2 regions of the Rhodosalinus sp. K401 genome follow, and region 2 is predicted to be linked to the other one. Evidence: riboswitches for the same ligand, from Rfam matches in the RefSeq annotation. Region 2 holds a riboswitch; the other holds the start of a gene.
The links. Region 2 has a riboswitch for S-adenosylmethionine ahead of AB6A66_RS11255 (hypothetical protein). Riboswitches for the same ligand answer to the same signal wherever they lie in the genome.
Positions count from the first base shown of each region.

Region 1: another riboswitch for S-adenosylmethionine. It lies ahead of metZ (O-succinylhomoserine sulfhydrylase); the one in region 2 lies ahead of AB6A66_RS11255 (hypothetical protein).

Region 1 covers NZ_JBGFSI010000002.1:196,430-211,790, forward strand. Annotated here, with positions in the region: gene AB6A66_RS03415 (EamA family transporter) at 1-268, shown strand, start outside; gene AB6A66_RS03420 (inner membrane-spanning protein YciB) at 261-887, shown strand; gene AB6A66_RS03425 (glutathione S-transferase N-terminal domain-containing protein) at 973-1,680, opposite strand; gene AB6A66_RS03430 (DUF726 domain-containing protein) at 1,702-2,646, opposite strand; SAM riboswitch at 2,761-2,839, shown strand; gene metZ (O-succinylhomoserine sulfhydrylase) at 2,901-4,082, shown strand; gene folE2 (GTP cyclohydrolase FolE2) at 4,205-5,299, shown strand; gene AB6A66_RS03445 (VOC family protein) at 5,307-5,675, opposite strand; gene AB6A66_RS03450 (TrkH family potassium uptake protein) at 5,772-7,220, shown strand; gene AB6A66_RS03455 (trypsin-like peptidase domain-containing protein) at 7,243-8,994, opposite strand; gene AB6A66_RS03460 (glycine--tRNA ligase subunit alpha) at 9,155-10,096, shown strand; gene AB6A66_RS03465 (DUF6446 family protein) at 10,190-10,720, shown strand; gene glyS (glycine--tRNA ligase subunit beta) at 10,720-12,975, shown strand; gene AB6A66_RS03475 (putative PEP-binding protein) at 13,007-15,361, shown strand, end outside.
Region 2 covers NZ_JBGFSI010000009.1:2,945-18,305, forward strand. Annotated here, with positions in the region: gene AB6A66_RS11245 (PEP-CTERM sorting domain-containing protein) at 1-652, shown strand, start outside; gene AB6A66_RS11250 (hypothetical protein) at 1,102-1,614, opposite strand; gene AB6A66_RS11255 (hypothetical protein) at 1,611-2,276, opposite strand; SAM-I-IV-variant riboswitch at 2,418-2,521, opposite strand; gene AB6A66_RS11260 (cation-transporting P-type ATPase) at 2,593-5,298, opposite strand; gene AB6A66_RS11265 (cation:proton antiporter) at 5,338-7,068, opposite strand; gene AB6A66_RS11270 (helix-turn-helix domain-containing protein) at 7,065-7,304, opposite strand; gene AB6A66_RS11275 (universal stress protein) at 7,443-8,312, shown strand; gene AB6A66_RS11280 (glycosyltransferase family 4 protein) at 9,268-10,401, shown strand; partial or broken gene AB6A66_RS11285 (IS5 family transposase) at 10,486-11,409, shown strand; gene AB6A66_RS11290 (glycosyltransferase family 2 protein) at 11,480-12,373, opposite strand; gene AB6A66_RS11295 (CpsD/CapB family tyrosine-protein kinase) at 12,348-13,178, opposite strand; gene AB6A66_RS11300 (GumC family protein) at 13,206-14,765, opposite strand; gene AB6A66_RS11305 (ExeA family protein) at 14,762-15,361, opposite strand, start outside.

The DNA.
Region 1 (15,361 bases), on a different contig from region 2:
CTGGCGGCGGATGCCGGCGCGGCCCGCGGCCGCGGGCCTGATGCTGCGCGGCGTGATCGGCGGCCTCGTGGCCTTCGGCAGCTTCGGCTCGGTGATGCTGGCCACCCGGCTCGACGACGTGGGCGAGGCGGCGGTGCTGCGCGAGACCTCGACCGTCTTCGCCGCCCTCATCGGCTGGCTCGCGCTCAAGGAGACGGTTGGGCCGCGCCGGATCACGCTGATGGCCTTGATCGCGGCGGGGGCCGTGATAGTGGAAGCCAATGGCTGACAACCGCCCCACCGACCCGAAGCCCGTGGCCCCCTGGCTCAAGCAGACGCTGGAACTGGGCCCGCCGCTTCTGTTCTTCGTGATCTACCTGCGGCTCAGGGACGAGGTCTTCACCATCGCCGGCACGGAGTATTCCGGCTTCATCGTGGCGACGGTGGCCTTCGTGCCGATTCTGCTTGCCTCGATTGGGGTGCTCTGGTGGCTGACCGGACGGATGAGCCGGATGCAGGTCCTCACCGCGATCATGGTGGTCTTCTTCGGCGCGCTCACCGCCTGGTTCAACGACGAGCGCTTCTTCAAGATGAAGACGACGATCGTCTACGGCTTCTTCGCGGCGCTGCTCGGGCTCGGGCTTCTGCGGGGGCGGAGCCTGCTGGCCTACGTGCTCTCGGAGGCGCTGCCGATGCGCGAGGAGGGCTGGATGATCCTGACGCGGCGGCTGACGGCGATGTTCGCCGCGCTCGCCGTGGGCAACGAGTTCGTCTGGCGCACCATGTCCACCGACGCCTGGGTCAAGATCGAGACCTTCGGCTTCCCGATCCTGCTTTTCGTCTTCCTCTGGTGGCAGATCATGGCGCTCCAGCATCACATCGAGGACGGGGACGAGGGCGGGCGCTGAAAAAGGGGGGCTGTCCGCCCCCCTCGGGGCGTCGCCCCTCACCCCCCGAGAGTTTTTGCGCCAAGAAGAAGGGGCGGGCGCGGCCCTAGCCCTTCTGTCCGAACAGGATCTTCTGCGCCTCGCGGTCGTCGGCGGCGGAGCTGCGCATCTCGGCGGCGAGGTCGCGGCCCGTCCGCACGGCGGGGCGCGCGCCCACCTCCTCGAGCCAGCGCTTCATGTGGGGCTTGTCGTCGAGGGTCTGCTCCTGGCCTTCCCAGAGCGAGGCCCAGGGCCAGATCGCCATGTCGGCGATGGAGTAGAACTCCCCGGCCACGTAACGGGTCTCGGCGAGCCGGGTGTCGAGCACGCGGTAGAGCCGCGCGGTCTCGTTGCGGTAGCGATCCTTGGCATAGGACAGGTCCTGCGGCGGATCCATGGCGGGCGCGTATTTCAGGAAGTGATGCGCCTGGCCCGCCATCGGGCCGAGCCCGCCCATCTGCCACATGAGCCACTCTTCCACCGCCACGCGCTCGCGCTCGGTGCTTCCGTGGAAGCGCCCGGTCTTGCGGGCGAGATATTGCAGGATCGCCCCCGATTCGAAGACGGAGATGGGCCGGCCGTCGGGGCCTTCGGGGTCCACGATCGCGGGCATGCGATTGTTGGGTGCGATTTTCAGGAACGCGGGGTCGAACTGGTCGCCCTTGCCGATGTTCACGAGCTTGACCTCGTAGGGCAGCTCCATCTCCTCCAGCGCGATGGCGATCTTCCAGCCATTGGGCGTGGGCCAGTAATGCAACTCTATCGGTCGGGTCATCCGGGCCTCCTGTGCTCGCCGTCAGGATGACGTGTTCGGCAGCAATGACAAGGCCGCGTCCCCGTGCGCCGGCGCAAGAAGCCGTGACCATCGGGGTTGCGGGCGTTGGGGCAGCTGGGCGCGGAGCGCTGCGAGCGGCAGGGTCTCGGGGCGGCGGAGAAGTGCGCGGTAGAGGTCGAAGACGCCCGGGCGGAGATAGGCCGACCAGTGGCAGACGCGCCGCGCCGGGGCCGCGACGGGGAAGCCGCGCGCGCGCAGCACGGCGAGGGTGGCCGGGTCGTCGAGCTGGAGCGTGAGCGCGCCGGGCCGGTCGCCGAGACCGTGGCCGAGCGTGAGGTCGCCCCGCCGCGGCGGGGCGATCAGCCGCTCGAGCAGGAAATCGAAGAGGTCGTTCTCGCGGCTCGTGACGTTGACGATCTCCGCCGCGCGGCCCGCGGGCGTGGCGAGCGCCGCCTCGGCACGGCTGGCGAACTCGGCGCCCGCGAGCAGGATGGCGCGGGTCACGGCCCGCTCGGGCAGCCGGGCAAGGGCTTGCAGCACCACCCGCGCGCCGAGCGAATGGGCGAGCGCGTGGATCGGACGGTGGGGCGCGGTGGCGTGCAGCACCTCGATCGCCTGGGCAAGCGCCGCCCCCGCCCCCGCCGCGCGGTCGTAGGCCTGCCAGATCGTGCCGCGCGCGTTCCAGCCCAGCGCGATGCCGAGCCCTTCCTCGGGACCGCCGGCGCCGAAGCCGAGGCCGCGCGGCCAGCTGAGCGCCTTCCAGCAGTCTCCGCGCTCTTCGAGCGAGAGGATGTGGCCGTGCGGGCAGCGCGCGGGGTGGCCGGGACGGAACTTGTAGCCATGCACCATCACGATGATCGGCCCGCTGCCCGTGCGCGCCGCCTCGGCGAGCAGCGGCCCGGGCGCATCGGCACTCCCGTGCAGGTGCGGCGTCTCGCCCAGTGCATCCAGTCGCAGAAGCGGCATCGCCCATGCCCCACTACATGTTGTGGGCAACGCTTAGGGCGGCCATACGAAACTGGCGTGACGGCGGGGTTACGGATTCGTGACGGTGTTGACGTGCAACAGCGCCGCGGGTAACCGCGGTCCCGTGGCGATTTGTTCACCGGATTGCGGGCCACGCGAAAGATACCGCTAAAGAGGTCAAGACGAAGGGCCCCCGTTCGCTTGACCGCGCGTGGGGGCTTTTTCGTCCGGGCGAGCCCCGGGGGAGGTGCAGGATGTCGGAGGGCTGGAAGCCGCGCACGCGGCTGGTGCATGGCGGCGCGCGGCGCTCGCAATACGGGGAGGTGAGCGAGGCGCTCTTCCTCACCCAGGGTTTCGTCTACGACAGTGCCGAGGCCGCCGAGGCGCGGTTCCGCGCCGCCGGCCCCGACGAGTTCATCTACGCCCGCTACGGCAATCCGACGGTGGCGATGTTCGAGGATCGCATCGCGGGCCTCGAGGGAACCGAGGACGCCTTCGCGACCGCGAGCGGCATGGCGGCGGTGTCGGGCGCGCTCATGTCGATGCTGCGGGCGGGCGATCATGTCGTGGCCGCCCGCGCGCTCTTCGGTTCCTGCCTTTACGTGCTGGAGGAGGTGCTCGCCCGCTACGGGGTCGAGGTGAGCTTCGTGGATGGCACCGACCTCGATCAGTGGCGCGCGGCGCTGCGCCCCGGCACGCGCGCGGCGTTCTTCGAATCCGTCTCGAACCCCACGCTGGACGTCATCGACATCGCCGCCGTTTCGGACATCGCCCATGTCGCTGGCGCGACCGTCGTCGTGGACAACGTCTTCGCCACCCCCGTCCATTCGCGGGCCGCGCTGCAGGGCGCGGACGTGGTGATCTATTCCGCCACGAAGCACATCGACGGGCAGGGCCGGGTGCTTGGCGGCGTCATCCTCGGAACGCGGGAGTTCATCCGCGGGACCGTGGAGCCCTACATGAAGCATACGGGCGGTGCGCTTTCGCCCTTCAACGCCTGGGTTCTCCTGAAGGGCCTGGAAACCATGGATCTGCGGGTGCGGGCGCAGACCGAGACGGCCGCGCGGCTGGCCGCGGCGCTGGAGGGTCATCCGAAGCTGTCGCGCGTCCTCTATCCCGGCCTCGCCTCGCATCCGCAGCACGCGCTGGCGCAGCGGCAGATGGGCGCAGGGGGCACGATGCTCGCGCTGGAGCTCGCCGGCGGGCAGGAGGCGGCGTTCCGCTTCCTCAATGCCCTCGATCTTGTCGTCATCTCGAACAATCTGGGCGATGCGAAGTCGATCGTCACCCATCCTGCCACGACGACCCATCAGCGCCTGCCCGAGGCGCAGAAGGCCGTGCTGGGGATCACGCCGGGGCTCGTGCGGCTCTCTTGCGGGCTCGAGGACGGCGACGATCTGCTGGCCGATCTGACCCGCGCGCTCGACGCGGCATGAGCGGTCCGGGGGCGGCGTGAGCGCCGGGCGCGGGCCGGAAAATGCCGCGTCGCCGTTGGATTTCCGCCCGCGCCCGTCCTATGTCTTCAGCCGACAGAGGATCTGCCGAAGGGGCGAGCCCGATGAATGTGCATGTGAGCGAGATGGAAACGGCGCCCGACCGCAAGGAGGCCGAGATGGCGCTGGCCCGGCTGCGGCGCTGGATCGAGGACGCGAGCGAGGAAGAGATCGCCGCGCTCGACCCGGCTGTCCTGCGCCTGCTGCCGAACTCCGGCGCCTACCCCGAACTCGCGCGCGACTATCCGGAAGATTTCCGCGCCGACGCGGCCTACAAGGCCACCTTGCCCGATCTTCAGAACGGCCCGGCCGCACTGATACGCGGCGCGCGGCGGCCGATCCAGCATGTGGGCATCTCCAACTTCCGCCTGCCGATCCGCTTCCATACCCGCGACAACGGCGACCTGACGCTCGAGACGTCCGTCACCGGCACGGTGAGCCTGGAAGCCGAGAAGAAGGGCATCAACATGAGCCGTATCATGCGGAGCTTCTACGCCCACGCCGAGCGGGTGTTCAGCTTCGACGTGATCGAGGCGGCGCTCGACGACTACAAGAGCGATCTCGACAGCCTCGATGCGCGCATCATGATGCGCTTTTCCTTCCCCGTCCGGGTGGAGAGCCTGCGCTCGGGCCTGTCGGGCTACCAGTATTACGACATCGCGCTCGAGCTGGTGGAGACGGCGGGCCAGCGTCGCCGCATCATGCATCTGGACTACGTGTATTCGTCCACCTGCCCCTGCTCGCTGGAGCTGTCGGAACATGCGCGGCGGGAGCGGAGCCAGCTCGCCACGCCCCATTCGCAGCGGTCGGTGGCGCGGGTCTCCGTCGAACTGACGGGCGAGGGGTGCCTGTGGTTCGAGGATCTCGTGGAACTCTGCCGCCGCGCGGTGCCCACCGAGACCCAGGTGATGGTCAAGCGCGAGGACGAGCAGGCCTTCGCCGAGCTCAACGCCGCGAACCCGATCTTCGTGGAGGACGCGGCGCGGCTTTTCGCCGCCGAGCTGGAGCAGGACGCGCGGGTGGGCGACTTTCGCGTGGTGGCCAGCCACCAGGAGAGCCTGCACAGCCACGACGCGATCTCGGTGTTGACCGAGGGCGACACCTTCGCCGCCGAAAGCCTGGATCCGAAGCTCTTCGCCACGCTGATCCACGCGCGCTGACGCGCGCTCAGCCGCGGTGCCGGCTCATCCACCAGGTGATGCCGCCAACGCGGACGCCGGCGCGGCTGTCGCCCTCGGCCGTGTCCCGCGGCGGTTGGATGTCCTCGGCCCCTGCGGCGAGTGCGGTGCGGTGCGCGGCGGCCGGGTCGGCGACCCAGACATGCACATGTGCCTCGGGCCCGTCCGGGGCCTGGCCGATCATCACCGTGCCGTCGTCGAGGCGCAGCGTCATGTGCCTGATCCCGCCGCCTTCGTGGCGGTGCGCCTCCAGCACCTCCGCGCCGAACACGGCCTTCAGGAACTCGGCCTGCGCCGCCGCATCGGAGACGATGAGGTAGGGGGCCACGCTCGTCTGCCCCTCGGGTTTCCAGTCCATCGCGTGCCCTCCACCTCGCGAGCGTCTCACGAAGACGCGGCGCAGGGCAAGGCGCGCGCTTGACAGCCGCGCGACGGCCCGCCAACGCTCCGCCTCATGTTCGATCTGCGCCCGGTTGGATACGTCATCGGCCTGCTCGTCGCCGTGCTCGGCGCGGCGATGCTTCTGCCGATGCTGGTGGACATCGCCGAGGGGCGCGGCCACTGGCCCGTCTTCGCCCAGAGCGCCTTCGTCACCGGGCTTTCGGGGGGGCTCATCGCGCTGGGCTGCGCCAACGGCGCGCAGGAGCGGCTCTCGATCCAGCAGACCTTTCTTCTGACCACGGGCGTGTGGGTGGCCTTGCCGGTCTTCGGCGCGATCCCCTTCGTCCTGGGCGCCACGGAGGCGCGTGTGGTGGACGCCTTCTTCGAGGCCATGTCGGGGCTTACCACGACGGGCTCGACCGTCTTCTCGGGCCTCGACGGGATGCCCAAGGGCCTGTTGCTGTGGCGCGGCATCCTGCAATGGCTGGGCGGCATCGGCATCATCGTCGTCGCCATGGTCTTCCTGCCCGAGCTCCGGGTGGGCGGCATGCAGATCTTCCGCGCCGAGGCGTTCGACACGATGGGCAAGATCCTTCCCCGTGCCACCGAGATCGCGATGCGGATCTCGACGATCTACCTCGCGCTGACCCTCGTGTGCGCGCTCGCCTACATCGCGAGCGGGCTGAGCGCCTTCGATGCGACCGTTCATGCCATGACCACGATCGCCACGGGGGGCTTCGCCAACTACGATTCGAGTTTCGCCGCGTTCGGCGCGTCGACGCAGTATGTCGCGGTGATCTTCATGCTGCTCGCCGCGTTGCCGTTCGTGCGCTTCGTGCAGTTGACGGCCGGAACCGCGCGGCCGCTCCTTCAGGACAGCCAGGTGCACGCGTTCCTCGCCGTCGCGGCGGCCGTCGCGGCGATCCTCGCGGTGGGTCAGGCCCTCGCGGCGGGCAGCCTCTCCGAAGCGACGATCCGTGCCTCGCTGTTCAACGGCGTGTCGCTCCTGACCGGCACGGGATACGCCTCGGCGAACTACATGATCTGGGGAAGCTTCGCGGTGGCGGTGCTGTTCTTCACGGGTCTCGTCGGGGGCTGCGCGGGATCGACCTCCTGTTCGATCAAGGTGTTCCGCTACCAGCTTCTTTTCGCCTCGATCCGGTCGCAGCTCGCGCGCATCCACGCGCCCCATGGCATGTTCACCCCGCGCTACGACGGCCGGCCGGTGGGCGAGGACGTGATCGGTTCGGTGATCGCCTTCTTCGTCTTCTTCATCGTGACCCTCGGGCTGCTTTCCGTCGCGCTGGGGATGACAGGTCTCGACATGACCACCTCGGTCTCGGGCGCGGCGGCGGCGCTGGCCAATATCGGCCCCGGCCTCGGAGACGAGATCGGCCCGGCCGGGAACTTCGCGGGGCTCAACGACGTGGCGAAATGGCTACTGGCCTTCGCGATGCTGATCGGGCGGCTGGAACTGCTGGCCGTCTACGCGATCCTGACCGTGGGCTTCTGGCGCGCCTGAGGGGGCGCGCGCCGGCCGACGGTCACTCCCAGCAGCTGACCAGCACGGTCATGTCCATCGCGCGCCGCGTCAGGTCCTCGGGCGCGATCGCCGCCGCCGGCTGCGCCGTGCGCGCCGGGACGCCCGCCGCCTCGATCAGGGGACGCAGGGCGTCCGACCTGGCGGCGAAGCGGACGTCGCCGGGCAGCTGCCGGTCGCCCTCGGCCCGGGGCAGCAGGAGGCCCATCACCGCGCCGGTCTCGTCGAAGACGGGCCCGCCCGCGTCGCCCGGCAGCGCGTCGAGGTCGAGGCGCTTGACCTCCGTCTCGCCCTGAAGCCCGTTCAGCGCCGCGAGCCGGCCGAAGGTCAGTGTGGGCGCGGTGAGTTGGCCGCCGAAGGAGTAGCCCGAGACCGCAACCTCGGAGCGCAGGCGCGCCGACCCGTCGGAGAAGGCCGCGACCTCGGCGGGGGCGAGCGCGGAGACAGGCCGCAGCACCGCCACGCCGAGCGCCTCGTCGAGAGTGACCACCCGCGCGTCGAACTCGCCCTCCAGCGTGATCCGGCCGCAGCCCCGAACGGCCTCGACGGTGGTGAGCACCGTGCCGCGATCGTCGATGTAGAAGCCCGAGCGCGAGAGCCTCGGCACCCGCACCGCGAGCCCCGAGACAAGGTCCACGGCCTGCGCGTCGTCGCTGCCCGCGCTGGGCGGCAGCACGCCGGCGAGGCGGGTGAAGCTTTCGCGCATCTCCTCGAGGAGGCGCGCGCGGCGCGTCTCGTCGTCCGCCGGCCAGACCAGGGTGAAACCCTTGATCCGTCCGCCCTCGAGCGATGCCTCCGTGTAGGAGACGATCCCGGCGTTCCGGCCTTCGAGCGTGAAGCGGTCGCCCGTGCGCGCGCGCGGCCCTTCGGGCGGCACGATTTCCAGCGTCTGCATGATGTCGAAAAGCCCCGCGAGCGTGTCGCGGTCGCCGGCCTGGCTGATCAGCAGGACGCGCGCGTCCTGCACCTCTCCTGTCGCTTCGTAGTGGGCGAACGGGTAGTCATGGCGGTCGAAGGTGACCGCGGCCGTGGGCATCAGCATCTCGATCCCCGCCGTGGCGTCGGCCACGCTTGCAAGGCCCAGCTCCTCGAAGATCGCGTTGTACTGGCCCAGCAGCGCGGCGCGCTGGCGGGTCGTCAGGATGCCCGTGACCTCGTGGCCGTTGGCCGCCTGCCAGTCGGCCATGGCGCCGCGCGTGCCGCGCCCGAAGGCGGCGTCGATCGCACCGCCGTAGAACCCCGCCCAGCGCAGCGCCTCCTGCAGTTCCGCGCGCTCCCGGCGGGTGAGCGCGGCCTCGCTCCGGCGTGCCTCGGCCGGGGTTTCCCCGGCGGGCTCCGGCTCCGGCTCCGGCAAGGGCGCGGGCGCTTCAAGGGTGCCGAACCCGTCCGCGCGGGGCAGGGCGGTGGCGGGGGGGTCGCGTTGGATCGCGCCCACGGGCCAGAAGCGCTGCCCGTAATCGGAGCTTCGCGCGATATAGCTGTCGCCGGGGATCAGCCCCGCGTTGCGATAGCGGAAGAGAAGCGTGGAGGCGTCGTCGCGCAGGTAGGGGCCGAGCGTGACGGCATACCATCCCGCGCCGAGCGCGAAGCCGTTCACGTCGGGCAGGCGCGCGGCGTAGGCGCGCGCGCGGGTCTGCGCCTCCTGGAGGCTGGGCAGCGCCTCCACCTGCACGAAGACACTCTCGGCCTGTTGCGCGGCGGCGGGCCGCAGAAGTCCGATCACGACGAGCGAGAAAACGACGAATACCCTGACCATTACTGCTCTTTTCCGTTGGCTTGCCTGCGATGGAGAGTTTACCGCAACACGAGGCGGTTGCGAGCGGGAATTTCCCGGGCCGGGGCGCGTTTCGCGGGCGCGATTGACCGCGATGCCGCACCGGCATAGGTAAGGCGCGTTCCCGAGGCGCGAGGCAGGCATGGCAGAGGCAACGACGAAGCCGCGCAGCTTTCAGGAGGTGCTCCTGCGGCTGCAGATCTACTGGGCCGAGAAGGGCTGCGCCGTGCTTCAGCCCTACGACATGGAGGTGGGCGCGGGCACCTTCCACCCCGCGACCACGCTGCGCGCGCTGGGGCCCAAACCGTGGGCGGCAGCCTATGTCCAGCCCTCGCGCCGGCCCACCGACGGGCGCTACGGCGAGAACCCGAACCGGTTGCAGCACTATTACCAGTTCCAGGTGCTCATCAAGCCGTCGCCGCCCGACCTTCAGGAGCTCTACCTCGGATCGCTCGCCGCCATCGGCATCGACATGGAGCTTCACGACATCCGCTTCGTCGAGGACGACTGGGAAAGCCCGACGCTGGGCGCCTGGGGGCTGGGCTGGGAGGTCTGGTGCGACGGGATGGAGGTGAGCCAGTTCACCTATTTCCAGCAGGTGGGCGGGCATGACTGCCACCCCGTCTCGGGCGAACTCACCTACGGGCTGGAGCGGCTGGCGATGTATGTGGTCGGCATCGATCACGTCATGGAGATGCCCTACAACGCCCCGGACGCGACCTTCCCGCTCAGCTACGGCGACGTGTTCCGCCAGACCGAGCAGGAATACAGCCGCTTCAACTTCGACGTGGCCGAGACGGAAATGCTGCTGCGCCATTTCGAGGACGCCGAGACCGAATGCGAGGCGATCCTCGCCCATCCGCAGGAGGATCCGAAAACCGGCAGGCGGATCGTCATGGCGCATCCCGCCTACGATCAGTGCATCAAGGCGAGCCACATCTTCAACCTGCTGGACGCGCGCGGCGTGATCTCGCCCACGGAGCGGCAGGCCTACATCGCGCGGGTGCGCGCGCTGGCGAAGAAATGCGCCGACGCCTTCGTCGCAAGCCCCGCCGGCGGCTGGAGCGCGCCCGATGCCGCGTAACCCCGGGCGGTCACACGGGCGCTCCGCGTGCATTGCACGGCCCTCACGCCGTTGCGCCACGGCCGCGTTGTCCTGCCACGGGGAGGTGACCCGGTGACCGGGAAGCTCGTCAGCCTGCTGATCCTCGCAAGCGGCCTGATCGGGGGCGCGGCGCTCTGGTATCTCCAGATTCACGCCTTCTACGACGAGGTGCCGGCCTCGGGACCGGAGGACGTGCGCCTGACTGCCCGCGCAAGCGGCGTGCCCGAGCCCGTGGCCCACGGCGATTTCCGCGCCATCGACTCCGACAGCTCGCCGATCCGCTACCGAGCGTGTTTCACCGTCTCGATGCCGCGCGCGGACCTCGCGGAGACCTACGTCACGATCGAGGACGCCGTGCCGCTCGTCGCCCCGGGCTGGTTCGACTGCTTCGACGCGGGCGCCGTGGGCGCGGCGCTCGAGAATGGCAGCGCCACGGCCTTCCTCGGGGTGGAGAACATCGAATACGGCGTGGATCGCGTGGTGGCCATCTTCGAGGACGGTCGCGGCGTCGCGTGGCACCGACTGAACCGCTGCGGCGAGGAGGTCTTCGACGGCAAGCCCGCCCCCGAAGGCTGCCCGCCCCCACCGCAAGGCGAGACCTGATGCCCGATCTTCTCATCGAACTCTTCTCCGAGGAAATCCCCGCCCGGATGCAGGCCCGCGCGGCCGAGGACATGAAGGCGCGCGTGACCGACGGGCTGGTGGAGGCGGGGCTCACCTACGCCTCGGCCGGCGCGTTCCGCACGCCGCGCCGCCTCGCGCTCGCCGTGGAGGGGCTGTCCGCGCGCTCGCCGGCCGTCACCGAGACGCGGCGCGGCCCGCGCGTGGACGCGCCCGAGAAGGCGGTGGAGGGCTTCCTGCGCTCCACCGGCCTCTCGCGCGAGGATCTCTCGGTCCAGGAGGACAAGAAGGGGTCCGTATACGTCGCCCGGATCACCACGCCGGGCCGCGAGGCGGCCGAGATCGTGGCCGAGGTGCTCGAGAGCGTGATCCGCAACTTTCCCTGGCCCAAATCCATGCGCTGGGGCGCGGGCACGCTGCGCTGGGTGCGGCCGTTGCACGCGATCCTGTGCATCCTTTCGGACGAGGCGGGCGCGCAGGCGGTGCCGCTCACGGTGGACGGCATCGCCGCGCGCGACACGACGCGGGGTCACCGGGTGCATGCGCCGGACCCGTTTCCTGTCGTGAATTTCGATGATTACGCGGCGAAGCTGAAGCGCGCGAACGTGATGCTCGACGCCGAGGAGCGCGCCGGGCACATCCGGCACGACGCCGCCAACCTCGCCTTCGCGGCCGGGCTCGAACTGGTGGAGGACCGAGGCCTGCTGGACGAGGTGGCGGGGCTTGTCGAATGGCCCGTCGTCCTGATGGGAGAGATCGGGGCGGAGTTCCTCGACCTGCCGCCCGAGGTTCTGCGCACTTCGATGAAGGAACATCAGAAGTTCTTCTCGGTGCGGAACCCGGCAACGGGCCGGATCGAGCGCTTCGTCACCGTGGCCAATGTGGAGGCGCCCGACGGCGGCGCCACGATCCTCGCCGGCAACCGCAAGGTGCTTTCCGCCCGGCTCTCGGACGCGAAGTTCTTCTGGGAGAACGACCTGCGCGTGGCGAAAGAAGAGCACATGCACCCCTGGCTCGACCGGCTCTCCACGGTCACCTTCCATGGCAAGCTGGGCTCCCAGGCCGACCGGGTCGCGCGCATCGCCGCGCTCGCCCGCGAGATCGCCCCGGCGGTGGGCGCCGCGCCCGACCGCGCGGGGGAAGCGGGCGGCATCTGCAAGGCCGATCTCATGTCCGAGATGGTCTTCGAGTTTCCCGAGCTTCAGGGCCACATGGGCCGGCTCTACGCCGAGGCGGCGGGTTTCGATCCCGACGTGGCCGCGGCGGTGGAGGAGCATTACGCGCCGCTCGGCCCCTCGGACGCGGTGCCCGAGGCGCCCGTGTCGGTGGCCGTGGCGCTGGCCGACAAGATCGATCTGCTGACGGGGTTCTGGGCGATCGACGAGCGGCCCACCGGCTCCAAGGATCCCTTCGCGCTCCGGCGCGCGGCGCTCGGCGTCATCCGCATCGTGCTGGCGAACGGTCTTCGATTGAACCTCGACCGCTTCGTCGACGCGCAGCTTCTGCGCCACAAGATCGCGCTCAACCGGGACGACGCGGAGGAAAAGGAGATCGAGGCGCTTGAGGGCATCCTGGACGAGGTCGCCCGTCACGGCGTCTTCGGCGCGGCCTTCCGCACCGTCCTGGGCCGGTTCGACGGGGAGGAGGATGCGCCCTCGACGGAGGACGGATCGCTCCTGCGCACGGTGGGCGATCTCGTGCCCGATCTTTCCACCGACCTGCTGGCCTTCCTTCACGACCGGCTGAAGGTGCATCTGCGGGGCGAGGGGCTGCGCCACGACGTGATCGACGCCACGCTCGCCATGCCGGGTTCGGACGACCTCGCGCTCGTGGTGGCGCGGGCCGAGGCGCTGGGCGCGCTGCTTGAAACCGAGGAGGGCGAGAACCTGCTTCAGGGGTTCCGCCGCGCCAACAACATCCTGACCCAGGCCGAGGACGCCGATGGCGTGGAATACAGCTTCGGCGCCGACCGCAGGCTGGCCGAGGCCCCTGAGGAGACGGCGCTCTTCGACGCGCTCGACGCCGCCGAGGCGGAGATCGGGCGCGCGCTCGCGGCCGAGGATCACGGCGCGGCGATGCGCGCGATGGCGGCGATGCGCCCCGCCGTGGACGCCTTCTTCGAGGCGGTGCAGGTCAACACCTCGAACTCGGTGGTGCGACGCAACCGGCTGAACCTGCTCTCGCGCATCCGCGACGTGTGCCTGCAGGTCGCGGACCTGCGCCGCATCGAAGGCTGAGCGGGCCCTTGCCAGCGCGCGCGCCGGGCGTATGCTGCGCGAACTCCCGGGAGGTGCCGCAGTGCAGCAAGACGAGGCCCGCATCACGGCCGTGACGGCCGACGCGCCGATCAGCGCCCCCACCCACGGGGGGCGCGCGAAATGCCTGCAGCGTCTCGTCCGGCTGGACCTGCCGGTGCCGCACACCGTCGCGCTGGGCTTTGCCGCGGTGCGCGACATCGCCCGTGGCGTGCCGCCCGATACCGCGACCATCCTCGGCCATTTCCCCGAGGACGCGCTGCTCTGCGTGCGTCCCTCGTCAGAGGATCCGGACTGGGGCGGGCCGGGGGCGATCCTCAATATCGGGATGAACGGCGCGCGCCACGCCGCCTTGTCGGAAACGCTTGGCGAGGAGGCCGCGACCTCGCTCTATTTCCGGTTCGTGCAGGCCTATGCGGTGCATGTCGCGCGGCTCGACCCCGACATGTTCGACGAGATCGAAGGCGCGGGTCAGCAGGCGCTGGGCGAGGCGCTGCGGGCCTACGAGGACGAGACCGAGGAGCCTTTCCCGCAGGATCGCGCCGTGCAACTGTCGGCGGTGCTGAGGTCCATGGCGCGCGCCTGGGAGGGCACGACCGCGCGGCTTCTGCGCCGCGCGAAGGGGGCGCCCGACGATGCCGGGCTCGGCCTCGTCGTGCAGGAGATGGCCTTCGGCCTCGGCGCGGGCGAGTGCGGCTCGGGCGTGCTGCAGCTCGTGGACAGCACCACCGGCGAGGCCCGCGTCACCGGGCGCTATCTCAGCCAGAGCCAGGGCCGCGAGGCGCTGCGCGAAAGCGACGCCGCGCTCTACCTCGAGCGCGATCCGCGCGGCCCGTCGCTGGAAGAGCGCGCGCCCGAGGTCTTCGCCGAGCTTCTCGCCCATGGCCGGCTGATGCGCGAGAAGCTTCGCGACGAGATGCAGGTGGAATTCACGCTGGAGAACGGGCGGCTCTACATCCTCGACGGCGTGCGGGTCGCGCGCGCGCCGCGCGCGGCGCTGCGCATCGCGGTGCAGCTTGCCGAGGAGGGGATCATCTCCCGTCACGAGGCGCTGATGCGCATCGAGCCGCGCGCGCTTTCGGAACTCCTGCACCGCCAGGTGGCGCCCGGCGCGCGCCGCAACCGGCTCGCCCGCGGGGTGGCGGCGAGCCCGGGCGCGGCCTCGGGCCGTGTGGTCTTTTCCGCGGAGGCCGCGCAGGCCGCGGCGGCCCGCGGCGAGGCCGCGGTTCTGGTCCGCCGCGAGACCTCGCCCTCGGACATCCGCGGGATGCACGCGGCGGTCGCGGTGCTGACCGAGCGGGGCGGCATGACGAGCCACGCGGCGGTGATCGGGCGCGGCCTCGGCCTGCCCTGCGTGGTGGGCGCGTCGGAGTTGCGCTTCCAGATGGGCAAGAAACAGCTCACGGCGCCGGATGGCCGGACGCTGCGCGAGGGCGACATCATCACCGTGGACGGGACATCGGGAGACGTTCTCGCCGGGGCGCCCGCGATGGTGGAGGCCGCGCTGGACGACGCGTTCCAGACCTTTCTGGGCTGGGCCGACGAGGCGCGCGACATCGGCGTGCGCGCCAATGCCGACACGCCCGCCGACGCGCAGACCGCGCGGAACTTCATGGCGCAGGGTATCGGGCTCTGCCGGACGGAGCACATGTTCTTCGAGGCCGACCGCCTGACGCCGATGCGCGAGATGATCTTCGCCGACACGCCCGAGGACCGGCGTGCGGCGCTCGACCGCCTGCTGCCGATGCAGCGGGGCGATTTCATAGAGCTTTTCCGCATCATGCAGGGTCAGCCGGTCTGCATCCGGCTTTTCGATCCGCCGCTGCATGAATTCCTGCCCTCCGACCGCGCCGGGCTGCGGGATCTCGCCGACGCGCTGGACCTGCCGCTGTCGGACGTCACCCGGCGTGTGGAGGCGATGGGAGAATACAACCCCATGCTGGGCATGCGCGGGGTGCGGCTCGGCATCGCCGTGCCCGAGATCTACGAGATGCAGGCGCGCGCCATCTTTGAGGCGACGGTGGAAGCCAGCCGCGAGGGCGCGCCGGTCGTGCCCGAGATCATGATCCCGCTGGTTTCGGCCAAGCGCGAGGTGGAACTCGTCAAGACCCGGGTGGATTCGGTGGCCGCGGCGGTCTCCACGGAAAAGGCGGCGCGGTTCAGCTACCGCCTCGGCGTCATGGTCGAGACGCCGCGCGCCTGCCTGCGGGCGGGCGACATCGCCCAGCACGCGGCCTTCCTGAGTTTCGGGACGAACGACCTCACGCAGATGACCTACGGGCTGTCGCGCGACGATGCCGGGCGCTTCATGTCGGCCTATGTCGAACAGCGCGTCTTCGCGGAGGATCCGTTCCACGTGCTCGACGTG
Region 2 (15,361 bases):
AGTCGCAGGCCTCGCGCTGATCCTCGTGCCGCTCCAGGCCAGCGCGCTGACGCTCAAGCTGATCGACAATCGGGACGGGCGCTCTGTCATGATTGCCGACGGCGCCGATGGGACTGCGCCCGACAACCTCGTGGACTATTACGGAGCGTTCGGTGGGTTCGCACTGGCAATCGCGTCGGGCGCGAACGCGGCATTTCCCCCGGTCGACGGGCTCTTCGCGAACCTGACCGCGCAATTCCTCTACGACGACATCTCTTCCGCAGACATCACCCTCGAGGTATCGCACATCTTCGACAACACCGCGTCGGGCGTGTCGGGCCCCTACCGGCTCACCCAGAACCTGAACACGCAGCGCGGCGCCGGCACCGTCGAGACATTCTACGGGGCCACGCTGTTCGAGAGATGGACCCCACTCAACGAGATCGCGTCGAGAAACACCTCCGAAAGTTCGGACACTGGCGGCGTTTTCGACATGACGTCCTATTCGATCACGCACGTCATCACGCTCAAATCCACCGCCAGCGGGTGCGCTTTCTGCACTTTGCAGGGCTCCGCGGATCTTGTCGCCCCGGTGCCGGCGCCGGGCGCGGGGCTGATGCTGCTTGCCGGGCTGGGCGGGCTGGCCGTCATTCGGAGACGCAAGCGCGCCTGACATCGGCGTTTCGGATCGCGACGACGGCGGCTTTGTGACAAGTCGCCGTTTTTCGTTGGGCATGGTCCTCGACATCCACAGGCAGTCCGAGCGGGTCCGATCGGCACGCGACGGTGACCAAAGCCCCCGCAGACACCTGGCCGCCGCCGCGGCGCGCGGCGGGCGCGAAAATGGCTTCGTTTCGGGAAACGTCGTAGAAGCGGCCGTTCTGCGACTGGATCGTCGGTGCGCTTGAATGGCTTCGTTTCGGAAAACTGCCGTGAGGCGCAAGGTGTCCGCCGCCCGTCGCCCGACCTCCCAAGGGCGCGCCCGGAATGGCTTCGTTTCGGAAAACCGCCCGTCATATGGCTTCGTTTCGGAGAACTGACGCGACGCGCCAGGTGTCCGCCGCCCGTCGCACGACCTCCCGAGGGCGCGCCCGGAATGGCTTCGTTTCGGAAAACCGCCCGTCATGCCGGAACGCCCGCCTGGCGCAGCCAGTCCACCCAGCCCCGGAACGCGCGCTTCCGCGCGCCCCTGGCCTCGCGCAGGTAGCGCCGGGCGAGTTCGCTCTCCGGCGCATGTTTCTCGCGGACGCGGGTCTCGACGAGCTGGCCGTCGATCCACGTTTCGGTCACCTTGCGACCGACGAGCACCATCGCGTCCTCGACGCCGGGCGCGTGACCGGCCCCGCCGGCCAAGGCCGCCAGCCGGGCCTCAAGCCCGGCGACCCGCGCTTCCGCCCGCGCGAGCACCAGCGCGCGGGAGAGCCCCTCCTCCTCCCGGAAGGCCGCCGCGGCGGGCAGCTCCGTGCGATCGAGGATCACCGTGAGCCATCGTTGCACCGCCTCGGGCGCGGGCGCCGCGGTCAGCCCGTGGCGCCGGGCGTTGCCCGATGCCCGTGCCTTGCCCGAAGCGGAGCGCGGCCCGGTGCTCCGCTGCGCGTTCCGCCGGTTGGCGGCGACCTGGCGCGCGCTGGTCACGACACCTCCGCGACCGCCTCGATCGGGCGGGCGGCCTGAAGCGCGTCGAGATCCCGCTTCACCTCGCGGCGGCGCGGCTCGAGCTCGACGATCTTGCGGTCATGGAAGCGTGTTGCGACCTCGCCAGCCTGCCAGAACTCGGCCATCAGCGCGACCATGTCCAGTCCGAGCGCCGCGATCTCGGCCTCCGCCGCGGCCACGGTCCCGGCGTCGCGCGACACCGCGCGCGCCGCGAGCTCGGTCGCCTCGCTCAGGGCGCCCGGCCGGTCGAACGGCGCTTCGTGGAAATCCTCCTCGGACTTGCCGGCCTCGATCCACGCGTCCCAGACCTGGTCGAGATGCGCCTCGTGGCGGGCGTGGCAGGCCTCGACGACGGCCTCCGTGATCTTGTGCTCGACCTGGCGCGCAAGGACGCGGTCGCGCATCCGGCGGTGCTGCATCAGGTCCCACTCGATCGCGATCAGGTTTTCCGCGATCACCGCCTCGTAGGGCGTGACGGGCGCCAGCGCGCGCAGAAGCCCCGCCTCGAAGGCGGGGAACGCGGCCGGCGACTGGCCGGGCAAGGGATCCCGGCCCGGCAGCAATTCGAGGAAGGACGCAAGTCCGAAGCGCTGCGGATCGGGCGGCGTCAGGGCGGTTCCGGGGTCTGGTGTCGTGGCCATCATGGCCTCCTTCTGGCTGGGCGACGCGGCGGCGCGCGCCGGCGTCGCGGTGGGTGCGCAGCCCCGATCGGCCGAGGGCGCCGCATGCGCGCGGCGGTCCCGACGGCACGGGGCCGGCAATCATTCGCACCAGGAGAAGGAAACGCCCCCCTTCGTTGCCGTGTCGGCCACATCGCCTTGCGGGCAGCCACCTTGCCGGGGTCGGCAGGTTGGCGGAGGCTCGCGCCCCACTCATGATGCATGCGCACACTACCTCATTCGCGAATCGTCGCGCAACCCCAATCCTCGCGCCCCGGTCTCACCCGGGGCGCGCGGGTCATCCCGCGGCCGGCGCCCGGAAGGCGAGCCGCATCTGCTTCTCGGTCTCGATCAGGGCGAAGAAGACCGCGCCGATCGCCACGATGATCACGCCGTCGGCCAGCGGCACCGGCGCGGTCCCCATGATCCGCTGCAACGGCGGCAGGTAGGTGATGGCGAATTGCAGGCCGGTCACGGTCAGCACGCTGATCCAGACGACCCGGGTGCCCAGCAGCGCCGACAGGCGCAGCGAGGCGCCGTGGATGTTGCGGATGAAGAAGAGGTAGAAGATCTCGAGAACGACGAGCGTGTTCATCGCCATCGTCTGCGCCAGCTCGACCGGATACCCCCGGTCGGTCGCGTAGAGAAAGACGCCGAAGACCGCGGCGAGAAAGAGCCCCGAGACCAGCACGAGTTGCCAGATCAGCCCGCCGGTCAGCAGCGGCTCTCCGCGCGGGCGCGGCGGGCGGCGCATGGTGCCGGGCTCGGACGGCTCGAACGCCAGCGCGATGCCGAGGGTCACGGCCGTGACCAGGTTTACCCACAGGATCTGCACCGCCGTGATCGGAAGCGCGAGGCCCGCGAAGAGCGCCAGGATGATCGTCATCGCCTCGCCCGCGTTGGTGGGCAGGGTCCAGCTGATCACCTTCTTGATGTTGTCGTAGACCGTGCGCCCCTCGCGCACCGCCGCCGCGATGGACGCGAAATTGTCGTCGGCCAACACCAGTTCGGCGGCCTCCTTCGCCGCCTCGCTGCCCTTGAGCCCCATCGCGATGCCGGCGTCGGCGCGCTTGAGCGCGGGCGCGTCGTTCACCCCGTCGCCGGTCATCGCCACGGTGAGCCCGCGCGCCTGCAGCGCGGTGACGAGGCGCAGCTTGTGCGCGGGAGAGGTGCGCGCGAAGATGTCGGTCTCCACCACCATGTCGGCGAGCGCGGCGTCGTCCATCGCCTCGAGATCGGCGCCGGTGAGCACGCGGTCGTGGTTCGTCAGACCGATCCTGGCCGCGATGGCGCGTGCCGTCGCGGCGTGATCGCCGGTGATCATCTTCACGCGGATGCCGGCGGCGTGGCACTCGGCCACCGCCTCGATGGCCTCCGCGCGCGGCGGATCGATCAGCCCGATCAGCCCGATCAGCGTGAGGCGCCCCTCGAGATCGGCGCTTTCCAGGGTTTCCATCTCCCGCGGCGCCGGGCGCGCCGCGACGGCGATCACCCGCTGGCCTTCCGCGGCCAGCGCCTCGACCTCGTCGCTCCAGTGCCCGGCGTCGAGCGGCGCCACCCCGCCATCGGGCGCGCGCTGGTCGGCGCAGAGCGCGAGCACCGCCTCCGGCGCGCCCTTGACGTGGATGCAGGCCTCGCCGCCCCGGCCGTGATGCAGCGTCGCCATGTAGCGGTGCGCCGCGTCGAAGGGGATCGCGTCGGCGCGGCGCCACGCGCGCAGGGGCTCGGCCCCGTCGCCGGTGATCTTGCCCGCAAGCGCGATGAGCGCGCCCTCCATCGGGTCGCCCTCGACGTGCCAGCCATCCTCCGCGCCGCGCAGCCGCGCGTCGTTGCAAAGCGCCGCCGCGCGGGCGATCTCGGTCAGTACCGCGTGCTCGTCGGGATGGGCGTCCGCCTCGCGCCAGCGCACCGCGCCCTCGGGGGCGTAGCCGCTGCCGCCCACCGAGTAGACCCGGCCCGCCGCCGCCAGCGTCGTCGCCATCATCTCGTTGCGGGTCAGCGTACCGGTCTTGTCGGAGCAGATCACCGAGACCGAGCCCAGCGTCTCGATCGCCGGCAGCCGGCGGACGATGGCGTTGCGCCGCGCCATCGCCTGCACGCCCACCGCCAGCGTGATGGTCAGCACCGCCGGCAGCCCCTCGGGGATCGCCGCGACCGAAAGGCCAACCACCGCCATGAAAAGCTCGGAAAACGGCAGGTGGTCCACGAAGTAACCGTAGCTCAGCAGCGCGCCGGCCACGATCAGGATGAAGAGCGTGAGCCAGCGCGCGAAGCGGTCCATCTGCGCCACGAGCGGGGTGGTCAGCGTCTCCACGCGGCCGAGCATGCCGCTGATCCGGCCGATCTGCGTGTCGGCCCCGGTGGCCACCACGACGCCGCGCCCCGCCCCGGCCGCCACGAGCGTGCCCGAAAAGAGCATCGGGCTCCGGTCGCCCAGGGACACCTCCGCCGCGACGGGCGCGGTGCCCTTGTCGACGGGCACCGACTCGCCCGTCAGCACCGCCTCCTCGGCCTTGAGCCCGCGCGCCGCGATCAGCCGCAGGTCCGCGGGCACGCGGTCGCCCGCCTCGACCAGCACGATGTCGCCCGGCACGAGCCCGGCCGCATCCAGGCTCGTGCGCCGCCCGTCGCGCAGCACCGTCGACTGCGGCGCCAGCATCCCCCGGATCGCGGCCATCGCCTGCTCGGCCCGGCCCTCCTGGATGTAGCCGATCACCGCGTTGACGAGCACTACGGCGAGGATCACGCCGGTGTCGATCCAGTGCTGCAACGCCGCCGTCACCGCGGCGGAGGCGATGAGCACGTAGATCAGCACGTTGTGGAAGTGCCCCAGGAACCGCAGCACCGGGTTGGGCGCCGGCGGCTCGGGCAGGCGGTTCGGCCCCTGCTCGGCCAGCCGGCGGGCGGCCTCCCCGGCGCCGAGCCCGTCGGGCCCCGTCGCGAACGCGTCGAGCAGGTCCGCGGCGGGGCGGGCGTGCGGGGCGGTCTCGCGGGTGTCGGTCATCGGCTGCGCCTCGCCTTTCCCGACGCCGCGCGTTTGCGCTCACGACGCCTGCTTCTCCTCGGTCCCGATCTCCGGGATCTCGGTACGTTCCTTTTCGGGCGCGCCGCACAGCAGGTCAACCGCTTGATCGGCCGCGTCCTGGAACGGCTCGAGCACGATGTCGGCGCCCGCGCCGAAAAGCGCCTCGGTGTCGCGGGGATGATGCGAGGCGACGGCGATCCGGCCCGAAAACCCCGCCGCCCGCGTGAGCTGGATCAGCGTCGTGCGCGTGTCCTCGTGGCTCAGGCCGGTGGGGTGGATCGGCACGGTCGAGACGATCCAGTCGGCCTGCGAGAGCGGAAGCTCGGCCACGAACTCCGGGTCGGTCGCGTCGCCGAACTCGCTCGCGAGGCCCAGCTCGCGCCACCGCCGCACCGCGAGCGGGTTGAAATCCGCCCCCAGCACCGTGACGCCGCGCTTTTGCAGCCGCATCCCGATGGCGGTGCCGAACCGGCCCAGCCCGAAGACGATCACCTTGTAGCGGTCGCCGCGATGCGCGGCCGCGTCGGAGGGCTCGCGCGGGGTGCCGCGGCGCTCGAAGATCCCGAGCACCGGCTCGAAGAGCGCGTAGAGCCGGTGCGAATAGGTGATCATGTAGGTGGAGGCCGCGATGGTGACGAGCCCGACCATGGTCACGAGGCCGAGCGCGTCCTCCTCGACATGGCCGATCGAGACGCCCATCGCCACGAAGATCAGTGAGAACTCGCTGATCTGCGCGACCGTCAGCCCGGCGAGGAAGCCGGTGCGCTTGCGGTAGCCCATCGCCCCCATGATCGCGAGCACGATGAGCGGGTTGCCGATCAGCACGAAGAGCGAGAAGACGATCGCGCCGGTGACATGCGTGCCCAGCAGCGACAGGTCGAGCGTCGCGCCGAGCGCGATGAAGAAGAAGAGCAGCAGGAAGTCGCGAAGCGGGGCGAGCCGCGCCGCGATGGTCTCGCGGTAGGGCGTGGAGGCGAGCGCCACGCCGGCCAGGAGCCCGCCCACCTCCTTGCCCAGCCCCACGAAATCCCCGATCGCCGCGAACATCGCCGCCATCGCGATGGCGAAGATCACCAGCAACTCCTGCGCGCGGGCGAGCCGCTCGGTCAGCGGGTCGGCGATGTAGCGCACGAAGAGCACGACGAGCGCGACCATCGCCACGCCCGAGACGAGCACCGAAAGCACCGTGCCGCCGCCGTGGCCGCCGCCCTCCGCCGCCGCGCCGATCCCGATGGCCGAGAGCACGATCATCGCCAGCACGACGACGATGTCCTGCACGATCAGGAAGCCGAGCGCGATCTGCCCGTGCAGGCTGTCGATCTCGCGCTTGTCGGAGAGCAGCTTGACGATGATGATCGTCGAGGAGAACGTCAGCGCCACCGCGACGTAGAGGCTGGTGACCGCGCCGAGCCCCAGCGCAAGCCCGATCAGGAAGCCGAAGACCGAGGTGAAGGCGACCTGCCCGAGCCCGGTCGTGAGCGACACCGCGCCGAGCGACCGGATGAGCTTCACGTCGAGCTTGATGCCGACGAGGAAGAGCAGAACGGCGATGCCGAGTTGCGACAGAAGATCGATCTGCGCATCGGCGCGCACGACATCGAGCGCCGAGGGCCCCGCGATCAGGCCGACGGCGATGAAGCTCACGATCAGCGGCTGGCGCAGCGCGATGCCGAAAAGCCCGATGGCCGCGGCCATCACCAGCAGAAGCGCGACCTCGGCGAAGGGCGAATGGGTCAGCGCGTCGATCATGCGTCCCGCCCGCCCGGGGGCCCGGGCGGGGCGCCCGCTTCGGGCGCGTCCGGCGCGCGCGCCCGCGTCGCGTGGCTGGCCAGGAACGCCGCCAGGTCCGCGTCGGCGATCCGCCACCCCTTGCCGATCACGATCGCGCGCAGCTCGCCCTGCCGGATCCAGCCGCGCACCGTCGCCTCGCTGACCTTCAACCGGTCGGCCACTTCCTTGACCGTCTGATACGCGTCGCGGGCCATGGCATGGACCTTTGCAGTGTCGTTGCGTGAAGGATAGCGTTATCTGGTGCAATCGGGGTGATTTCGGTGAAATGATTTGCCGCAGGCACCGCTTGGGGTCAAGAACGTGACGACCCGTCGGCGAGAGGGGGGCATGCGATGAAGACGATCCTGCTGGCCACCGACTTTTCCGAGCGCTCGGACCGGGCGTTCCGGCGCGCGTCCCTGCTCGCCCGGCAGGTCGGCGCCACCCTCGTGGTCGTCCATGTCGTCGACGACGACCAGCCGCGGCGCATCCTCGACAGCGAACGCGAGGCGGCCGCCGGGCTCCTGGAGGACCTGCGCGCCACGGTGCGCCGCGTCGACGGGCTCGACTGCGAAACCCGCCTGGTCCTGGCCGACCCCTTCGCCGGCATCGCGCAGGCAGCCGCGGAGAGCGCCGCGGACCTGCTCGTCATCGGCCCGCACCGGCGGCAGGCCCTGCGCGACGTCTTCGTCGGCACCACCGCCGAGCGCACGATCCGGTCGGTGACGACGCCCGTGCTGATGGTCAACGCCCCGCCCGTGGCGCCTTACGCCCACGTCATGCTCACCACCGACCTCTCCGACGGCGCCGCCGCGGCGGCCCGCGCCGCGACGCGGCTCGGGATCGCGGGCGACGCCCGGCGCTCGATCCTGCACGTCGTCGACGCGCCGGTGGGCCATCTCGTCCTCGGCGGCAACGTCGCGCCCGAGGGGCGCGCCGCCTACCGCGACGACGCGCGCAGCGAGGCCGCGCGCGAGCTTGCGGCCTTCGTCGAGGCGACGGGCCTCGGCACGCTCCGCCAGAGCCCGCGCCTGAGCGACGCCGCCCCGGCCGACGCGATCCTCGAGGCCGCGCGGGAGGAGGCGGCCGACCTCGTGGTGGTGGGCACCCACGGCCGCAGCGGCCTCGCGAAGCTCTTCCTCGGCAGCGTGGCCGAAGCGGTGCTGCGCAAGGCCGACCGCGACGTCCTCGCCGTCCCGCCCTCCGCCGCCCGAGCGGGCTAGACCAGCCGACGCCCCAGCCGCCTGGCGCAGCATCCACCCCATGCGCAGGAAGCGCAGCCGGGCGAGCGTGAGCGCCGCGCGCCAGCGCTCTCCCGGCGAGCGCAGGTCGCGGTGCGACAGCACGCGCGGCAGATGCGCCAGGATGCTCGCCGGCATCATGAGCGCCTTCGCCACCCACCGGCGGCGCGGCCGGCCCTCCGCCCGCTCGAGCGCGTGCGCTTCCTCGGTCAGCCGGCGCCACTTGGCCCTGAGCGCGGGCCAGTCCGCCCACTGGCGCACGATTGAGGAGGGCTAGTCCTCAGGCGACGACCTCTTCAGCGCCCACGATCCCGATTATCCCTCCTGCGCGGTCAGGCAAGTCAACCATAATCCTGACTGCGAGGCGCACGCCTACCCTTGCGCGAGATACGCCGCCCGTTCGCCACGGTGCGCAATCTCGGGCTAGGTTTCGGGGAACACCCCTGCACGCTGCACTTCACCACCGCCATGCTTAACACGTGCGCAAGGCCTCAATCGTCTCGTCAGGAGGGTCCCGCAGAAGACCGAGTAGATCACCGTAGATCCGGAGCCAATGAGCATGATCTGCCTCCACGTCCCATCCCCCGGCAGGCACACAGAAGAGCAAGCCAAGCGAAACGCCGCAACCCTCCTCGCCCCAACGTCGGCCATCATCGTCGGTGACCGTCGACTGAGCCGCGCACTGGCTTTATAAATGACCGCCGCGCGCTTCCTCGCCCCCGCGTGGAACACCGCTGCTGGCCGCAAGGCCACAAAACTTCATACTTGAAACAACAAAAGCTTAACATCAAACTCCGCTTATCCTAAACAAGTAAGCTGCGCCTCAACACGGACGAACTTCCAATCGTTCGTGTCGCGCCAGCAGACAGTGCCAATCCATTTGCACCACCGTAAGAAGTCGTAAATCTCAATTGACACATCAACCTTGCGAGCGCGCATGAAAATTGGACTGATAACAACTCAAGACCCAAATAATCCCCGCACATGGTCAGGAACAAACTACTTCATTTCACGGTCACTCTCAAAGCATGTTGGAAGCGTTGTTCCCATAGGGCCGGTCGAACCAAGTTCATTGTGGGTTAAGCGTGCCGAAAATCGCCTGCGCAAAATATTGAAAGCGCATAACATTGTGCCCGGCCAATCGTATCGGGTCGCGCGAGACAATGCCAAAATAATCGAGCAGCGACTCAAAAGAGAAAATCTTGATGTTTTGGTGGCGCCGGCAGGATCCGCATTGATCGCATTTCTCGAAAGCACGTTGCCAATAATATACACATCTGACGCCACTGCCGAATTGATGATCGACTACTATCCCCAATTTCTTAATTTGAGCGCAAAGTCAAAAAATGAAGTCAACGAATTAGAAGCAAGCTCAATTTCGCGCGCCGATGCAATCATTTACCCTTCACGCTGGGCGGCAAACTCTGCGCTCCAGCAGTACGGCGCAGATGAACGGAAAGTACACATAGTCCCATTTGGTGCGAATTTAATGATTGAGCCCGAAAGGGAGCCTGTATTATCCGCAAAGTCAAAAAACGGACTTCATCTCCTATTTGTTGGTGTCGACTGGCAACGAAAAGGAGGTGAAAAAGCAATTGCCATATTGAATACGCTCGTCAAGCGGGGCTTCGATGCGCACCTCACGATTATTGGATGCGTACCACCAGGGCATTTCGATCCCGAGAGAGTGACAGTTTACCCATTTCTTGACAAAACTGAGAGAAATCAAGAAAGGATGCTTTCTGAATTATACAGGCAATCTCATTTCATGATATTGCCGACAGTCAATGAATGTTTTGGTATTGTATTTTGTGAAGCGGCGGCCCACGGTGTCATAAGCCTTGCGTCCAACACTGGCGGCGTGTCTTCCGCCGTTCGTGATGGTGTTTCCGGATTTCTTTTTTCAGAGGATGCAGACGTTAAACAATACGCAGATCGCATTTGCAATTTAGCGTCCAACTCCGAAAGCATGAGGAAACTACAGGAGACTGCAAGAGATGAGTTTGAAGAAAATCTTAATTGGGACGCTTGGGGTGAAAGGGTTGACAAAATTGCCACAAGCTTGCTTTGATTTTTCTTCGATTTTGGTAAAAAAATTTGTTGATGGGCCTGAGTCGCAAATCCAGCGTTATGGCTTGGTAACTAGAGCAGATCAATACCTCCGAGCCACGAGACCAAGATCTGACCAGCCTACAAAGAAGCGCTCAAGCGCGGACGCTCGCTGATGGTCCGGCTTAATACCGACATGCCTTTGGAAATCAAGCCGACTGGCAAGCGTCGCCGACAATCCAGTTACAGCGATCCCGCGATCCAAACCTGTCTGACAATGAAGGTGCTGTTCGGCATGGCATTGCGCTAGACCACAGGCTTTGTTGAGATCCTGCTGCAACTGGTTGACGCGGAGTGGCCGGCGCCGGACCTCAGCACACACTCCCGTCACCAGAAGACCTTGACCGTGTACATTCCCTATCGTGGTTCCGAGGGACCGCTGGAACTGCTGGTAGACAGCCCGGGTACAAAAAAAGATTGAGTGAAAAGGCGACAGGCATGCCCGCAAGCATGCTGAGCCTTAACGCCGCGTCTGGCGCAATGTACACCCTGGGATCTACGAGCAAGCGCTGGAGGTGCGGGCCGTCGAGGTCACTAATAGCCGTATCGGAAGCTTGCCGATGCGCCCTGAAATGCTTGATCAAGTCGCGGCCGATCATGAGATGGCAAGCGTCACGGCAGATCGTGCCAAAGACATGCGCAAATGCCACGATACCATCGTCGACCGCGAGGCGTATGCCGTCGTTTCACCGCGCAGGAACGCAGAAACTGGAAGCTCAGCACCAACGGCACCGTAGCGCGCAAGGACGCCCTTCGAGCCTTAAAATACCTCGGTCGTACGATCTGGCGACGATGGAACGGATACCACCGCCAGAGTCGCGTCGAGACCAAGATGCTTCATGTAAAATCGTTGGTCCAGTGGCTCATGATGAGAGACTTCGCCCCCCACTCCGCAGAACTCCATGTCCGCATCGGGGTCCTTAACGGCTACACCACGCTTGGCATGCCAACCACCGAACCCTTGAGATAAGTTTTTCCGGTGACAGGCGGCTCCGTGCGTCAGACGGTTTGTGCAACGGAGTAGCGTTGCGCGTGCAAGCCTAATCGGACGGCATGCCAAACGCCTGGCGCAGCATCCACCTCATGCGCAGGAGGCGCAGCCGGGCGAGCGTGAGCGCCGCGCGCCAGCGCTCTCCCGGGGAGCGCAGGTCGCGATGCGACAGCACACGCGGCAGATGCGCCAGGATGCTCGCCGGCATCATGAGCGCCTTCGCCAGCCACCGGCGGCGCGGCCGGCCCTCCGCCCGCTCGAGCGCGTGGGCCTCCTCGGTCAGGCGGCGCCACTTGGCCCTGAGCGCGGGCCAGTCCGAGCGCGACGGGTGCCCGACCCGCAGCCCGTCGTCGTAGACCAGGCGATAGCCCTTCGCCACCGCGCGCTTCGTCCATTCCGTGTCTTCCGAGAGGCCGTTGACGAAAGGCCCGACATCCTCGAAGACCGCGCGCGTGGTCACGAGGTTGCCGGCCCCGGAAAACCCCTTCTTCTCGATGTAGGTCCGGAAATCGAAGGCGAAGACGGCCTCGAAGGCCTGCGCGCCGGTCCGGGGCGGCGGGGTCTCGTCGAAGACCGAGACGCGCCCGCCCACGAGGTCGGCACGGGACGCGACGCGGCGCACGGCGGCCAGCCAGTCGCGGGCCGGCACGCAGTCGGCGTCGATGAAGGCGAGGATCTCGCCGCGTGCGGCGCTCACGCCGCGGTTGCGCGCGGGCGCGGCGCCCTTTTCCGTCTCGATGAGAAAGCGCACCGCGGGAAACCTCTCCCGCACCGCGTCGATGGGCACGGTGGAGCCGTTGTCGACGACGATGATCTCGACCCCGCCCGTGTCGTTCTCCATCAGCTCGCAGAGGCAGAGACCGAGCCGTTCGGGGTCGTTGTAGTGCGGGATGACGACCGAGACCTCGGGGACGCGCTCAGTAGTAGCCTTGCTCGTATCCATAGGCCCCGTCCGTGTAGCGGCTCTTGTTGAGCACGATGCCCATCACGTTGGTGAGTTCGGCCACCTGCCGCTCCGCCACGTCGATGAGATCGAGGCCCGTCTTCTCCGCGCCCGCCAGGATGAGCGCGCAATCGACGTTGCGCAGGAACCCGAAACTGTCATCCGTCGCCATCATCGGCGGCAGGTCGACGAGCACGATGTCGGGGCTGAGCGCCGCGTCGATCTCGTCGAGCACCTCGGCCGTCCGGCGGCTCTGCAGCACTTCGGCGGGGTTGCGCACGGCGGCGCCGTTGAGCCCGAAGGCGAGGTTCTCCTCGTAGCGGCACCCGTGCTCCTCGAAACGCACCCGCCCCTCCAGCACGTCGGCCATGGTGTGCACGACGCGCTGGCCCAGCATGCGGCCGAGCGCCCGCCGGCGCAGGTCGAGATCGAGCACGAGCGTGCGCATGTCCCGCCGCCGCGCGAGGCTGAAGGCGAGGTTCGCCGCCGTCGTCGTCTTGCCGCTGTGGCTGTCGGGCGAGGTGATGGCGATGCGCCGCCAGCCATGTTCCTTCGCGCGCTGCAGAAGCTTGGTCCGGAGCATGTCGTAGGGCCCCGCCTCGGGTCCGCCGTCGAAGGTGACGACGCGGTTCCTGCGCAGCACGCGCCGGTCGAAGCTGATCCGCGCGAGCGCGTCCCAGGCCGCGTCGTCCCGCGGCGGCGGCGGCGCCGCCGCCACGCTCGCCGCGGCGGGGGTCTGCCGGGCCGGATCGCCTGCGTCACGCTCCCTGCGCGCCTTCTCGATCGCCGCCTGTAGCCGTTCCATTCAACCCACTCCCGAATTGACCGCCCCTCAGAGGCGGATACCGACCTTGTTCATCGCGCGATCGGCGATCACGTCGAGCGGCAGATAATAGGTGTGCACCGCGTAGACCGCCGCGGGCACCCCCACGAGGATGATCAGCAGCATCGCGACCTTCACCGAGCGCTGCAGGATCACCTGCCGGCGCGTGCGGATGAAGGGGATGGTACCTATCGGCGCGATGTTGAACCGCTTCACGAGGTCTTCGGGCCGCCGCGCCGAACGGTTGAGCGCCTCGATGAGGAAGACGAGCAGCCCGCCCGCGAAAAGCCCGAACACGCCCCCGCCCGCGGCGATGAGCATCCGGTTGGGCTTGGTAGGCTCGCTCGGCACCGCCGGCGGCTCGATCACCGAGATCTTCTGCCCCCGCGAGCGCGTCTCGATGAGCTGGCCGGTCCGCGCGCGCGACAGGCGATCCTGCGCGATCGTGAGTTGCTGCTGCACCGCCTGGTACTCGCGCGTCATCTCCTCGAGCCGGATGGAGACCGTCGGCGTGCGCTCGATGCTCTCCTCGAGCGCGGAGAGCTGCGCCGCGGTGGCGGCTTTCTGCTCCTCAAGGATCGCGACCCGGCTGTCGATCTCGCTCAGCTGGATCTCGAGCACCGCGGGACGCGCCGCGGCCGCCGCGCTCTCCTCGGTCTCTTCCTCGGTCTCCTGCGCGGCCGCGCGCGCCGCGATCTGCTCCTCGAGCCGGGCGATCCGGGTGCGCAGGAGCTGCACCCGGGGCGCGCTCTCGGAATAGACGGCGAGCGCGGCGTCGAGCTCCTGCTCGAGCTCGTCGAGGCGCTGCTCTTCCCGGCTCGGCGGCCGGCCGGCGGCCGCCTCGACGCGGCCCGTGGTCTCGAAAAGGGTGATGAGCCGGTCGCGCTGGTCGGTGAGCGCCGAGATGTCGCGCTCGATCTGGGAGAGACGCTGCTGCAGCGTGGACTGCTGCGACAGGCGGTAGTCGAGCGTCTCCGGCAGCGCGCCCGAGTTCGCGTTCTTGAACTCGAGGATCTCGGCGCTCTTGAGATCGGCCTCGCGCGAGAGGTCGGTGACCTGCTGCTCGAAGAAATCCAGCGTCTCGCCCGCGCTGCCCCGCCGGAAGGTCGCGTCCTCGCGCTGGATGAGGGTGAGGTATTCTCCCAGAACCGCCGCCGCCGTGCGCGCCTCGGGCGCCTCGAAGCCGATCGTCATCAGCGTGGCCGCGTTGCGCCCGGACGAGACGTTCAGGCTGGTGCGCGCCCGCATCGCCTCGACGATCTGGTCGGGGCTCATCTGGTCGAGATCGGGCAGCACGTCGAGCTGGCGCGCGATGTCGAGCATGTTGGCGCGCGTGAGCAGCCGTTGCTGGATGATCTGGAGCTGTTCGAGCGCGGGGATCTGCACCGTCGAGGGCGCAAGCTCCTCGGGGATCTGCGGCGACTGCACCACGAGCCGCGTCTCGCTGACATAGGCCGGCGGCAACGTGTAGGCCACGATCACCGACGCCGCCGAGATCACCAGGAAGACCGGCAGGAAGAACGGCAGACGCCGCAGGAAGATCGACAGGTAGTACCGGACCTCGCTCATCGGGCCTCGCTCTCCTCGGGTAGATAGCCTGCGAAAAAGACACCGTCGTCGAGCACGTTCGCGACGATCTGCGCGTCGATCGTGCGGGTGTCCGCGCTCCAGGCATAGAGCATCGCGAACTCGCACAGCTGGTTGACGAGCCGGGGCACGCCGCGGCTCTTTTCAAAGATCTCGCGGCAGGCGTCGGGGGTAAACTCGCTCCCCTGCCCGCCCGCGCATTCGAGGCGGTGGCGGATGTAGGCCTGCACGGTCGCCTCATCCATCGCGCGCAGGTGATAGCTTGCCGCCACGCGCTGCGCGAGCTGGCGCAGCCGCGGGCTTTCGATCATCTCGCGCAGTTCCGGCTGGCCCACCAGCACGAGCTGCACGAGGTCGTCCTTGTTGGCGTTGATGTTGGTGAGCATGCGCAGTTCCTCGAGCCCCTCCATCGAGAGGTTCTGCGCCTCGTCGAAGACCAGCACGACGCGCCGGCCGGCGGCGTACTCGGCCACGAGGAAATCCTGCAGCGTCTGGAAGAGCTGGACGTAGCTCGCCGCGGGCTCGATCGCGACGCCGAGCGCGTTCAGGATCCATTGCAGCAGTTCGCCGCGGCCGCC